3 regions of the Brevibacillus sp. MS2.2 genome follow, and region 1 is predicted to be linked to each of the others. Evidence: predicted binding sites of a transcription regulator. Region 1 holds the regulator's gene; each other region holds the start of a gene.

Region 1 (4,214 bases):
GCCTCTACGTGATGACATGTGACTTAGGAGCGCACAATCTGGAGGGACCAATTATAGACGGAAGCGTACAACGCGAAGTCGCAACTATGAATGACGCGCTCCTCTGCTTACGAATGACACAGGACGTTCTCTTATGGGTTAAAGCAACGAAGCAAAGGTGAAGCCTTAATTGGGGGACAAATAGCCGAAATCGAGACATCAACTTCGAGGGGAACTGCCCCCCAGATAAATAGTTTTTAAACAGCATTATTTCTAACCCGGCCCGAATAACAGTCCGGGTTTAATGCATTTTTTGCCTGCGATTTAGTTAATTTTAATATCAGAGAACAGAGGTCCATTACCCGATAAATGTCACGGGAACAAAAGTTGTAGACTGGAGTTATTAATACTACACATATGTTGAATAGTAACTTTGGCAACTTTTTTAACATAAGTTATAGACTGATCCCTATAAATAAGCAGCATCAGACTAAGACTTGGAAAATAAGGACTTTGACTGCTGCTGTTATATAACGTTATCTCTCACAACGAAAACATGAAGAGGAAGGTCAATCAATGCAAATACTAAAATCTTCATGCTTAGAATGTTAACAATGTGTTACATCATATATAAAGTCAAGTAAATTAATAACTTTAACGATTTTGTTGACACTTAATATAAATGAGCGGATGCCTGTCATCTTAAAAAAAGAGGACGAGGACTTATGGCTTGATCGAGAGAAGTATGATCGGTTGCAGCTCCAGTCGCTGTTTACCCCCTATGATTCCAGCGAGATGATGGTGTATCCGGTATCCACCAAAGTGGGCAGCCCGAAAAATGATGATCCTTCCTGCATTCAAGAAGTAGAGATCGACTCATTGTTTGAAGATGAATCCTTTCGTAGGACCTGAACTCTTTGTCGTAATTCCTGTTCGGTTAACGACTCTAATTGCAACAAAGCCTCGTATGGATCATCACCCGGAATATGAAAGTATCGAGCAAATGCAGGCTCTGTTTTGATGCCGTTTTGCTTCAGAGCTCTGATATGTTGGTACGCATGCACGCCTCCTATGTCTAGCAATCGTGCTTCGATGTCCATATGACGATAGGCATTTTGCTTTTCGACAGCTACCGGTTGAGCAAACAATTCAAACCAAAAGTCAGCTGTGAAAAACGAGATTACGCACGTAGGAGTAGTTTTTACATCTAGGTGTGTCACTTCAAATCCGGGAAAGCATCCAAACGCTGTACGAACAGCTTGCTCAAACTGTTCCAGATCGTGACTCTCGCAAATAATATCCAAATCGCTTTGCACAACGTCAATATCTAATGGGATGGTTCCGGCAAGCACAGGACGGAATTCGGATAGTACCTCCATGATGTGGGTCTGTTGTATCGCGTCCCACGCCGCTTTTTGGCGCATCGTCCCTCTACCCAAGTAAGAAAGATCATGCCAATTTCTCATGAGACTACCTCCAGTCTACTTTCTTTTAAAATAGTTTAGACAAAAGTGAATAAGTACGCAACGAAATTGGTCATCACTCGTATACCTAGATGAAGGGAGTGTAGTAGATGGAAATATTTTTGTGGGTAGTGGTTGTGTTATTGTTCTTGCTAAGCATCGCAGGAATTTTTTTACCCGTTTTACCTGATACGATATTACTGTGGGCGGGCTTCTTGCTCTATCACTTTTTCATTGCAGATCCGGGAGCGGGATTGCCGGCCTCCTTTTGGTGGGGAATGGTCGTTCTAAGTATTCTGCTTTACGGTGCTGACTTACTGACGAACATGTACTTCGTGAAAAGGTACGGAGGGTCCAAATGGTCGTCCATTGCTGCGGCGGTCGGAATTATTCTTGGGATTTTCGTTTTCCCACCGTTTGGTATGCTGATTTTGCCGTTCGTATTCGTCGTTCTTGTAGAGTTAATGGTGCAGAAGCAATCGATGGAGCGAGCAGTGAAAGCGGGCGTAGGTTCATTGATCGGATTTTTGGGCAGTGCAGTCGTAAAAGTCATCTTGCAAGTTTCGATGATCATCTGGTTTTTTGTCGCCAGATAACATATAGAAAACGAAAAGGACAGCCGAGGCTGTCCTTTTTTTACGTGGAAACTAGTGAATGAGTCGATAAACACCGATGACTTTACCGAGAATGGTGACATGCTCCAGAATGATCGGTTCCATCGTGGCATTTTCCGGTTGGAGACGGAAGTGGTTCTTCTCTTTGAAAAATCTTTTGACGGTCGCTTCGTCTTCTTCTGTCATCGCTACGACAATGTCACCATTGTTTGCTACGTGCTGTTGGCGAACGATTACGTAATCTCCGTCGAGAATTCCGGCATCAATCATACTGTTCCCGGAGACGCGCAGCATATAAACCTTGTCAGAAGTCACGATATTGTCTGGAAGAGGGAAGTATTCTTCCACATCCTCAATGGCAGTAATCGGTTGTCCAGCGGTTACTTTTCCGATTACTGGCACACGGACGACAGAGTCTTCGAAATTGTCTTGAAAACGATCTTCATCGGATAGCAATTCGATGGCGCGAGGTTTGGTAGGATCTCGACGAATGAGGCCTTTTTTCTCTAAGCGTGCCAAATGCCCATGTACCGTTGAGCTGGAAGCTAGTCCAACAGCCTCTCCGATTTCACGTACAGATGGCGGATATCCTTTATCACGAACTTCCTTTCGTATGAACTCGATGATGGCTTGTTGTCTACTCGATAATTTTGACATAGAAAGACACCCCTGATTTCTCGAACATATTTTCCTATATTATACCATGGGAGCTTGCGTTCGACAAACATAAGTTCGATTCTTTGTTGACATGAACATATGTTCTCATTTATCATGAGGTTATAAGTGATCAGAACGTATGTTTGTGAGGAGGCTATTATTATGAATTCATCGACTGTTCGTAATCGTTTCGAGAAAAAAGAAGAACGCCGTGTTCGTTTTGGTATCACGAGAGGACAAGCTCTCTTGTTTCTTATTACATTTACTCTCTTTTTTTATTTGTTGACCGAACTAGTGTTTGCTTCTTCGCCAATAGAGGAGCCACAAGGTATAGAAGTAACCGTACAATCTGGAGATAGCCTATGGTCATTAGCTGTTCAATACAATCCAGATCCGCATATGGATGTTCGAGACTATATAATAGAGATTAAAGATGCGAACGGTTTAGAGAGCAACAGGATTTATCCAGGTCAGACTCTCATCCTTCCTGATACTCCGTAAGTGTTCGGCTGTCTTGCGGGATCATTCGAATGTGGTATAATGAAGCGGCACTACTACAGAGTGGGAGGAACCAGCAGTGGTATCTGACGCAGAAATTAAACGCATTAACGAATTGGTCAAAAAATCTCGCGAAGAAGGTTTGACCGAAGAGGAAAAGCTTGAACAAAAAGCATTGCGCCAAAAGTACATTGACGCCGTTAAGCTTTCATTGAGAGCAAATTTGGATTCCATCCGTTATGTGGAAGACCTTGAAGAAAATAAGCCAAAACAGTAAGATAACAATTACTGATACGACAGACATCCTCGCTTGACGCTAGGGTGTCTTTTTCTGTGACATACATAACAGCTTTGATAGCCAAGGAGGGAAAGCGATGGCCTGGATAGCTGTGGCGGTTGGAGGAGCAGTTGGCTCTCTTTTGCGCTACCTATTGTCTTTACTCGCAAACCAACCGGGATGGCCGTGGGGAACCTGGATCGCCAATGTTTGTGGATCTTTGATCATCGGCATCTTGTTCGTGCTAGGGAAAGAACGTGGCATTTTATCTCCGACACTCTATCTTTTATTTGCAACGGGGGTCATGGGAGGATTTACGACGTTCTCTAGCTTCTCCTTGGAAGTGGTCTCTTTTTGGGGAGAAGGCCACTTGTTGCGTGGCACTTTGTACGCTCTTCTCAGTTTGGGAGTCGGACTACTTTCTTGTGCGGTTGGAATATGGTTGGCTAGGCAATGGTCCTAATACGTTCAATGACACGATACATGTGAGGGGGAATGATTGTGAGTACACAGCATCGTGATTATGAATTGGAACAAAAAAAGCTGGATGATACCATTTCAGCGATCGACGAAGAAATGGAGCAGCTTCGTAATGATATTCGCGAGGCAACAGATGACTATGTGAAACAGGTCGTTAACTATAATAAGGCAAAGGATTTGCGTTACCTAGAAGATCAGGGGCGAGAGAAGCCTTATTTCGGCAGAGTGGATTTCTTGAAGGATGAA
Region 2 (4,214 bases), on a different contig from region 1:
CAGGGTGTTCGAAGCAATCTGGTACAGAAACTAAGCAAAAAGCGGAACCGGAACCGTTATGCATGCCTGTTCCCGTCAGACATTATCAGTGGGAAGAGCGAGCGAGATCGATTACAGCGAACGTGAAGGGCATAGACAAAATAGTGGTTATGCAAATCGATAAAGAGCTTGATGTGGCTATTCAAGTGACGAATTTTAATCGGTTCAAGCTGGAATCGATTCAAAAAGAAGTCGGAAAGAAATTAAAAGAGGCCTTCCCAGATGCCAATATTCATGTGACAGCTGACAAGCGATTGATAAAAGATTTGCAAAAGCTGAGTGAAGAACGGTGGCCAACCGATGTAAAAGAGGCATGCCAGAAGAAGAAATCTCTAAAGGCAATTGAAAAGAAAATGAAGGGCTAGCCGATTTTCCAAACCTCACACACTACATGGGTAGGGTGAGGTTTTTGCTGTCTATTTTGACAGAATGATCAAGGTGGAATGAATATTCTGTGATTTCCTGATGAAGAAGAACTCCCTAACCGGGAGTCTATATAGGCTAGTGAAGATCATGATCGTAATGATGCGCGCGCTCTCGATCTCGATGAAGGTCGATGCCGCGTAATTCACCCTTGGCTTTTTCCACAAGGACTTGATAATCTCTTACCACTTCCGTCAAGGTCGTAACCGATTCCTTATAGTCGGGATCATTACAGATTCCATCTATCGCTCGATGGAGGTGATACATCTTATCTTCGGTTTTTCGGATAAATTCTACCCAATCCATTCCGTTCATAAAATACCTCCTTTCCGTCATAGGCTTTACTCCCATACGCGAAAGTATGCAAAGTGAAATTGCAAATAAATGACGTGTATGCAATCTAATAATGAACTTTGGTCTTGTAACAATAATCTGTTCATGATAACATACCTCACATCAATAGCATCAAAGGACGAGACTTGAGGTGTATCAAATGAACGGGTTAGCCAAACTGAATCGATCGCTTGAGAAAATCATGCCCATACTAACGCCGAGTAGTGTTGCCATTGGCGTAATAGCGGGGACACATTTGCAACCGTTTGCTTTTTTGTCTCCTTGGGTGTTTGCTTTCATGACATTTACCGGAAGTCTGGGTTCGGGATTTAAAGAATTTGCAAAGGTACTGACCAGGCCGCTCCCTTTAATCGTCAACTTGTTGATTCTTCATGCACTTATGCCGCTTGTTGCTTGGTCAATGGCACGGTTGTTTTATCCAGACGATATTCACGTCATTACGGGCTTTTTGTTGGCGGCCTTAATTCCCACAGGGATCACGAGCTTCTTATGGTCGTCGATTTATTTCGGAAACATCGCACTCACGCTATCCATTATTTTGTTGGATACGATGCTCTCCCCATTGATAGTTCCGTTGGGGATGTCCTTATTTTTAGGGGCAACAGTCGAGATGGATTTGGCTGAACTGATGAAGGGTTTGTTTTATATGATTGTGTTGCCATCTCTTGTCGGTATGCTGCTCAATCATTTATCAAAAGGGAACGTCAAAAAAACGCTGGCCCCAAAATTAGCGCCATTTTCTAAGATGGGAATGGGTGTTGTCGTAGCAATCAACAGCTCGATGGTCTCGTCTTACTTTCATATGATAGACGCTAAATTGGTGGGAATGGCGGTGCTCGTACTGGTAGTAGCCATTTTGGGTTATTTGATGGGGTGGGGGATCGCAAGGTTGTTCGGATGGGAGCGTGATGTAATCGTCACGTTAACCTTCAACAGTGGGATGCGAAACATTAGTGCAGGGGCAGTTATGGCGATCACGTACTTTCCTGCGCCTGTTGCACTTCCTGTTGTTCTCGGTATGCTTTTTCAACAAATACTCGCTTCTACCTTCGGGAAGTTTTTGGAGCTGGTCGAGAAAAGACCGCAGCATCAACCACAGGAATTATCAAGCTAAAAGCAAGAGCCGTTTTCCAAAACTAATGGGAAAACGGCTTTTTTCTTGCAAATTATTTCCTAAGAAAGCAATTAGCGCGACTTGGCAGAACAAATGGGGAGACTTTTATAGGTTCAAATGAAAAAATTGAAAAAAGAGTTGCGAACTTATGTTCGTAATTACTATAATGTAAGTACGAATTCCTGCACAGGATGAGGATATGGCTATCAAATGTTCGTAAGTAGGCGGGTGAAAAGCGTGGCGAACAGCAGTCTTGAAGTAACGAGCGAAGAAAGAGAGGCATTTATGTACATGCTGCGAGATTCGGCAAGAGAGAATTATCCCTTGAATGTGAGCTGGTGTGTGTCCTTTGAGGGGGAGCGGGGGAATACGAGTAGCATGTGGGGAGTCGTCAAATGGGTTGACCCGAAGGCGAGACGTGTTCAATTAGCAAACCAAACGGGTAGTCAATGGATCGAGATGGAGAAAATTATCAATGTACATGCATAGGTGTGTATAGAAACCTTACGTGAAAGTCGACCGTCGTAAGGCTTCTTTCTTCTTTGCACAAAGAAGGAAGTGTGCATGTCATAAAACCTAACACAAAAACACAGAAAATTCGAAAGTTTGATTGACGTTTGAATTTATTGTGTTAGAATATATTACATAGCATGCATTCTCTCCACTTCCTATTTTGACCCAATCATTGGGTCCTTTTTTTTTGCCTACGTTCTATTGTTCGGATATGGCTTCCCATCCGCTTGAAATAACTTGCTCACCATTCCATAAAGACGACCTGACATGTTAGGAAAAATGAAGGAGTATTCATTCGCTCCTTGATTCAACAAGACGATCGGTGCTTCCACGATGTAGGGGATTTTCATTAGATCGAGCATCTTCTTATATTCCTCTACCTTGGAATGGTCGACCGTATAATAAAATGATTTGGAAAAATTCATGCGAGCACGCTCCTTTCCCATATTGTAGCATATCCATAGTTTGTCGTATAAATGAACATAATAAATGTTATGTAAACACTGTTATTCTCTCTCTCCTTATGAAGAGGGAAGATTCACAAAAACTTCTACCTATGATAGAATAAAAGATCAAAATTTTACCAATAGGAGAAAAAGGATGGTAATCAGCCAACGACTACTTTCTGTGAACGGGTTATCTTACGCGATTCGCTCTGCAATGGAAACAGATGCACAACAATTGTCGGAACTGCGCCTGCAAATCGATGGGGAGACTGAAAATTTGGACAGAGAAAGAGGAGAGGCTTTCATCGATGGGCAAGGATTCGAACACATCATCAAAACGGATGCGGAAAGTGCTAGAAATTTGTTTTTAGTGGCGGTTGTACAGGATCGGATTGTCGGGTTCTCCAGATGTGCAGGTGTTTACTTAAACAGATTTGCGCACAAAGTAGAGTTTGGTGTATGCGTTTTGCAAGAGTTCTGGGGTTACGGTATGGGGAAAAATCTCTTGCAGGAATCGATTGCCTGGGCAGACGCCAACCACATTACCAAAATGACGTTGAATGTAATGGAAACGAATGAGAAGGCAATTGAGCTGTACAAACGGTTTGGCTTTGAAATCGAAGGAGTACTCAAAAACGACAAAGTTCTTTCCGATGGCAATTATTACAACACCATTATTATGGGGAGATTCAAAAATGACAGGAGAGTAACATGACGAGAAAACGAGCGAGAGAATGTGGCGTATTGATTGGGACGGGTACCCCAGGTGCGTATAATGCAATTACGGATGTAAAAGGAGTGCGGGTCGGCCACAAAACGATTCTCAAGGAAGACGTTTGTTCGGGTGTTACGGTGATAATTCCCAACGAAGGACAATTGGAGGGGCAGCATTTCCCTGCTGGTTTTTTCTCCTTTAACGGTACGGGGGAGTTTACGGGAAGTCACTGGATAGAAGAGACCGGTACGCTTGTGACACCGATTGTATTTACGGGAAGCCATCTGCTAGGGCTGGCACATCATCATCTTGCTCGTGCGACGAGAAAAATCGAGGGGCTTGAACCGTTTTCTAATGGAATCGTCGCGGAGACTTGGGATGGTTGGTTGAGTGATCTCGAAAAGACGCAGATTCAGTACGAGGATTTGGAAGAAGCAATTGTAGAGGCGCAAACAGGAAATGTCGAGGAAGGCAATGTGGGTGGGGGTACCGGGATGATCTGCTTCGAATTCAAGGGCGGAATCGGAACCTCTTCACGCATCGTTGAGACTGAATGTGGCACGTTTACTGTCGGGACATTGGTGCAGACGAATTTTGGCAGAAGACAGGA
Region 3 (4,214 bases), on a different contig from region 1:
TTGCCTAGCGGGTTTTAACAACAAAAAACCTTTCCCCCTTGGAAGCTAGCTCCTACGGGAAAGGTTGCGTTGGTTTTTCGATTATGATTGGGCTACTTTTTCTTTCGCTTTCGTTACGATGTGGTGACCGAGCGGCAAGCCGCGCTGCTCCAGCTCATCAGCTGTCACAATATGGAGCGTCTCACTTTTACACGGCATGGGCATCAATCCGCCCAATGGACTCATCACTCTTCCGATCGTGTCTGTCTCAATGAGCACGTACAGGCCTTTTTCCTCCAATTGTTGCATGAATTCTCCCCAACGCTTGGAAGTAATTTGATCGGCGTGCTTGGTGAATATGACACCCATTTCTTGTGCTAGCATGTAAAATCTCCTTTGTTCTATCCGTCAAATATATGCTTCAAAAGATAATCTAACAATACAGGGAAACCTCCCTTCTGGCAAAATCCGTGTAAGCCAAAAAAACACGAAAAACGGTTGTTTTTGACCGCTTTTCGTTTCAGGAATCTCACATCTTCCTCGCACACACCGTTTCAACGCGGCACGCTGTTTTTTGCCGCTTGCTTTTGAAAAAGAGGCCTATTTTTGCCGATTTCCTGCGTAATTCTCATGCCTTGCCCATCATGTACCTGTATTTCCTCGATTTAGAAATTCATTGTCAGCTCCACATGCAGCAGCCTAGTAAAAGGAACCCAATGAATCTCAGAGCCTGCCCGAAGCTTGAGGCGTCTCGCCGCTTGATCAATATGGATGATGCGGGCAGACAGGCGTCGCGGCTCTCGCCCGTCATAATAGGTCAGCGTCAGGGGGCTCTCTGTCTGGAACGCCTGCCATACCAGCTCGCTCAAGGCGCTAAGCTGCTCCTGATCCAGCTCGGGTGGTACATAGCGGCGCTCTTCTTCCTTGATGCGCAAATACATTTCCCGATGCTCCGGCAGTACAAACCGACTGGCCACGAATACATTTTCCTTTTTGGACACGCGTTTTTCCCTCATCGCTTGTTCTCTCCTCGCTGTTCATATCGGGTCCACAAATGGACGAGCTCCTGACACTCTGCCCGCAATACCTCAATCGTATAGATCGCTTCTCGCACGTACCCGCGTTGTCGATAGTGGACGACATACATATGTCCCTGACGTCGTGAGCTGACGACTGTGCAACCTCGCTGCCGCAAGATGCGGCGCAGTTGGTGATGCTGCCGCTCCGCCCACCGCGAGAGCTCCTCGAACATCATCTGATAAGAAAACTTCAACGGCACAATCCGCATCTGCCCCAGATCGGCCATGACTGCCCGAAACAAAATGCCAAATAAAATATACTGGCGTATCAATTCCTGCTCGTCTGACACCATCGGCTCCGTCACTTGTAGTGTCCTCCGATTTTACGTGCGCGCTCTTTCGCCTGTCCCGCTTCCAAGACAGAGGTGGCGCGCAGGATGGCGTCCTGACCGTATCGGGTCCGGATATCATCCATGGCTTGTGCCAACGAACGCCGCTTGTGATTATCCGTAAACAGATTCAGTTGCACCACGTTGTCAGGGACAAGCTGCCCCAAATTGACCCCGATACTGCGGACAGGCGTTTCCTGCCAGTGACGGTCAAACAGAAAGCAGGCCGCTTCGTACAAAGTCATGGCATCATTTGTCTGTTCCGTGAGCTTCATCTGCCGCCCAAAGCCTGTTCCAGCAGCCAAATCGGCCCCACGACAGCCCACAGACAGAATGGAGCCCATCAGCTCCTTTTTCCGCGCCCGACGGCACACTTCTTCGCACAGTTCTAAAAGCACCACTTTGATTTCCGCCGCTGTATGGTAATCCCGAGGCAACGTCATGTGATGACCGATCCCTTTTTGTGAATCATAGGAATCCAAAGCCACAGGTGAATCGTCGATTCCGTGAGCCGTGCGCCACAGCACTTCCCCGTTTACCCCCCAATGTCGGGAGAGAATGGCTGGCCTCATATCTGCAAGCTGCCCGATCTGATAGACGCCCATTCGATGAAAATGCCGCTTCATACGTGAGCCTACCCCGAACAGCTTTTCAATCGGAAGCTTCCAGAGCGTATCCGCTAACGTCTCCCGTTTGAGCCAAAAAACGCCTTCTTCCCGTTTCTTGGCGAAATTGTCACAGGCCATCTTGGCCAGTACCTTGTTCTCTCCGATGCCTACCCGACAGTTGATTCCCGTCTCCATCCAGACGCGCTGCCGAATCTGTGCAGCCATCTGCAGCGGATCACCAAACAGATGGACGCTGCCTGTCACGTCGAGAAACTGCTCATCGATCGAGTACGGCTCCACCTTGTCAGTAAATGCCTCGAATATGCGAGTGATTTGCATGGAGATGCGAATGTACATCTCCATGCGCGGACGAACGACGACGAGCTGGCGACACTTTTGCTGCGCCTGCCATAGCGCTTCGGCAGCGACCACTCCGTATGACTTGGCAATCGGACACGCTGCCAGCACAACTCCGCTGCGCCGCTCTGGATCACCTGCGACGACAATCGGCTTGTTTCGCAGCTCTGGATTGGCCCCTTTCTCGATACTGGCATAAAAGCTCTGCATGTCGATCAAAAACACGATCCGCTTGTTCGCATTGGACACACGATCATCCCCTAATAAGAACTTATGTTCCTGTTTTGCTTTGTTCTTATTATAGCAAACAAACGTTCGCTTTTATGCCTGTCTCGCGCAAAAAAAAGTTGGTAATTATTTCTTCCCGGATAAGCACGCGTCAGTAGGTGTTCCGCAGGCGAGAGCGAATCCAATAAGGGGTTACTTTTTCACGACAGGAATCCAGATTTCGCTTCGAAAGGTTGGTGATGAAATCTCTTTATTTTCGTTCCACAAAATCTCTGGACCCTCAGCCTGTTCATAACCAGAGGATAAAAACCATTCCGAATAAATCCGGGCCCAGACATCTTGCAGCGTGTCAGGAAAAGGACCCACTGCTTCGAAGACCGCCCAGGTGGAAGCAGGAACTTCGAGTACCGCCAGATTGTCCGGACAAGCTTTTGTAGTGGCTACGCCGATATAGTGATCGAGCTCGCCATATTCCAACCGACCTTCTGAAAAGTTCGTGGACGCACTGATCAGTCCAAGTGGCTTGACATCGGATAGCGACTTCAGTTGCTCAATCATCTCCCTATTTAATGAAGCCCACATGGCCGCAATCTCTGGATTGACTCCACGATAAATCAACGGAACTCTTTTTTTCAGACCCACTATGCGAAATGCCTCTTTTTCTTCCATGCGATAGTTCATGGCACTGCCTCCTTTAATGGATAGATGAAAGGTCATTCGCGGATAAGCCTTCAAGGAATGGCCGATATGTCTGGCTTCAGTCGGAGTGACTCCATGCACATTCTGAAAAGCTCTGGTAAAGGAGTCAGCCGATCCGTATCCGTATTTGATCGCAATGTCAATGACCCGCTCGTTGCTGTCCGCCAGTTCAAAAGCTGCAAGCGTAATGCGCCAACGCCGGATATACTCGGATAGCGGAACACCAGCCAGAAAAGAAAACATCCTTTTGAAGTGATACTCGGAGCAGCAAGCTACCCGAGCGATTTCTTTGTAGTCAATCTCGCTTGTCAAATTGTCTTCGATGTAGTCCAGAGCCTCATTCAGCTTTGCAAGCAAATCCATGGTAATGACCTCTCTTTCCCCCTCAGAATAGCAGATGCAAAATCGGGCAATCCGACATTTCGTGCACAATTATGACGGGTCGGCCTTGTGAAAAACACCCTTTGAAAGGAGCTTTATCATAATGACAACCACTTCCCCCCTGCTCCCCCAAATCGGAGCCATTTTTGTAGCCGTTAGCGACATCGAGCGCGCACGCGACTGGTACTGCCGCCTATTGGGCATTCCCACGGACGGTGAAATTATGTTCGGGCATATCTACTGCATTCGCTTACAAAGCGGACTGACGCTCGTTCTGGACAGCAAAATCTTTCCGAAGCGCATCACAGATGATGCTCCTTTGTTTCATTTCAACACACAGGATATCGAAGCCTCTTATGCCTTTCTCAAGGAGAGCGGAGTCGAAGTCGTCACTCCTATCCAGCATGGCCACTGGTTCAACTTCCGCGATCCCGACGGCAATCTGATCATGGTAAGCCAATGTTAAACAAAAGAGGAGATACACACATGACTATCCACTTGCGCCCCACTACACCAACAGACATTCCATTCGTATGCGAAGTAGAAAATGCGCC

The links. Region 1 encodes LexA, which represses DNA repair genes until DNA is damaged. Its sites were predicted from a motif close to CGAACATATGTTCG; they were not measured.
Region 2: a site for LexA is predicted at 2,072-2,085, ahead of HP568_RS03750 (YolD-like family protein). Genes of this name have one in related genera too.
Region 3: a site for LexA is predicted at 2,657-2,670, ahead of HP568_RS08480 (DNA polymerase IV). Genes of this name have one in related genera too.

What each region holds. Positions count from the first base shown of each region.
Region 1 is NZ_JABSUZ010000020.1:53,789-58,002, reverse strand. Features, by position in the region: gene HP568_RS18265 (hypothetical protein) at 1-161, shown strand, start outside; gene HP568_RS18260 (SOS response-associated peptidase family protein) at 643-891, shown strand; gene HP568_RS18255 (DUF4269 domain-containing protein) at 837-1,445, opposite strand; gene HP568_RS18250 (DUF456 domain-containing protein) at 1,553-2,038, shown strand; gene lexA (transcriptional repressor LexA) at 2,090-2,713, opposite strand; gene yneA (cell division suppressor protein YneA) at 2,876-3,214, shown strand; gene HP568_RS18235 (DUF896 domain-containing protein) at 3,291-3,488, shown strand; gene crcB (fluoride efflux transporter CrcB) at 3,586-3,951, shown strand; gene HP568_RS18225 (HelD family protein) at 3,990-4,214, shown strand, end outside.
Region 2 is NZ_JABSUZ010000003.1:143,302-147,515, reverse strand. Features, by position in the region: gene HP568_RS03765 (YhcN/YlaJ family sporulation lipoprotein) at 1-404, shown strand, start outside; gene HP568_RS03760 (hypothetical protein) at 541-777, opposite strand; gene HP568_RS03755 (bile acid:sodium symporter family protein) at 956-1,930, shown strand; gene HP568_RS03750 (YolD-like family protein) at 2,168-2,419, shown strand; gene HP568_RS03745 (hypothetical protein) at 2,635-2,868, opposite strand; gene HP568_RS03740 (GNAT family N-acetyltransferase) at 3,044-3,604, shown strand; gene HP568_RS03735 (P1 family peptidase) at 3,601-4,214, shown strand, end outside.
Region 3 is NZ_JABSUZ010000007.1:98,871-103,084, reverse strand. Features, by position in the region: gene HP568_RS08495 (hypothetical protein) at 82-363, opposite strand; gene HP568_RS08490 (YolD-like family protein) at 645-995, opposite strand; gene HP568_RS08485 (YhjD family protein) at 992-1,363, opposite strand; gene HP568_RS08480 (DNA polymerase IV) at 1,360-2,601, opposite strand; gene HP568_RS08475 (AraC family transcriptional regulator) at 2,773-3,642, opposite strand; gene HP568_RS08470 (VOC family protein) at 3,764-4,126, shown strand; gene HP568_RS08465 (GNAT family N-acetyltransferase) at 4,159-4,214, shown strand, end outside.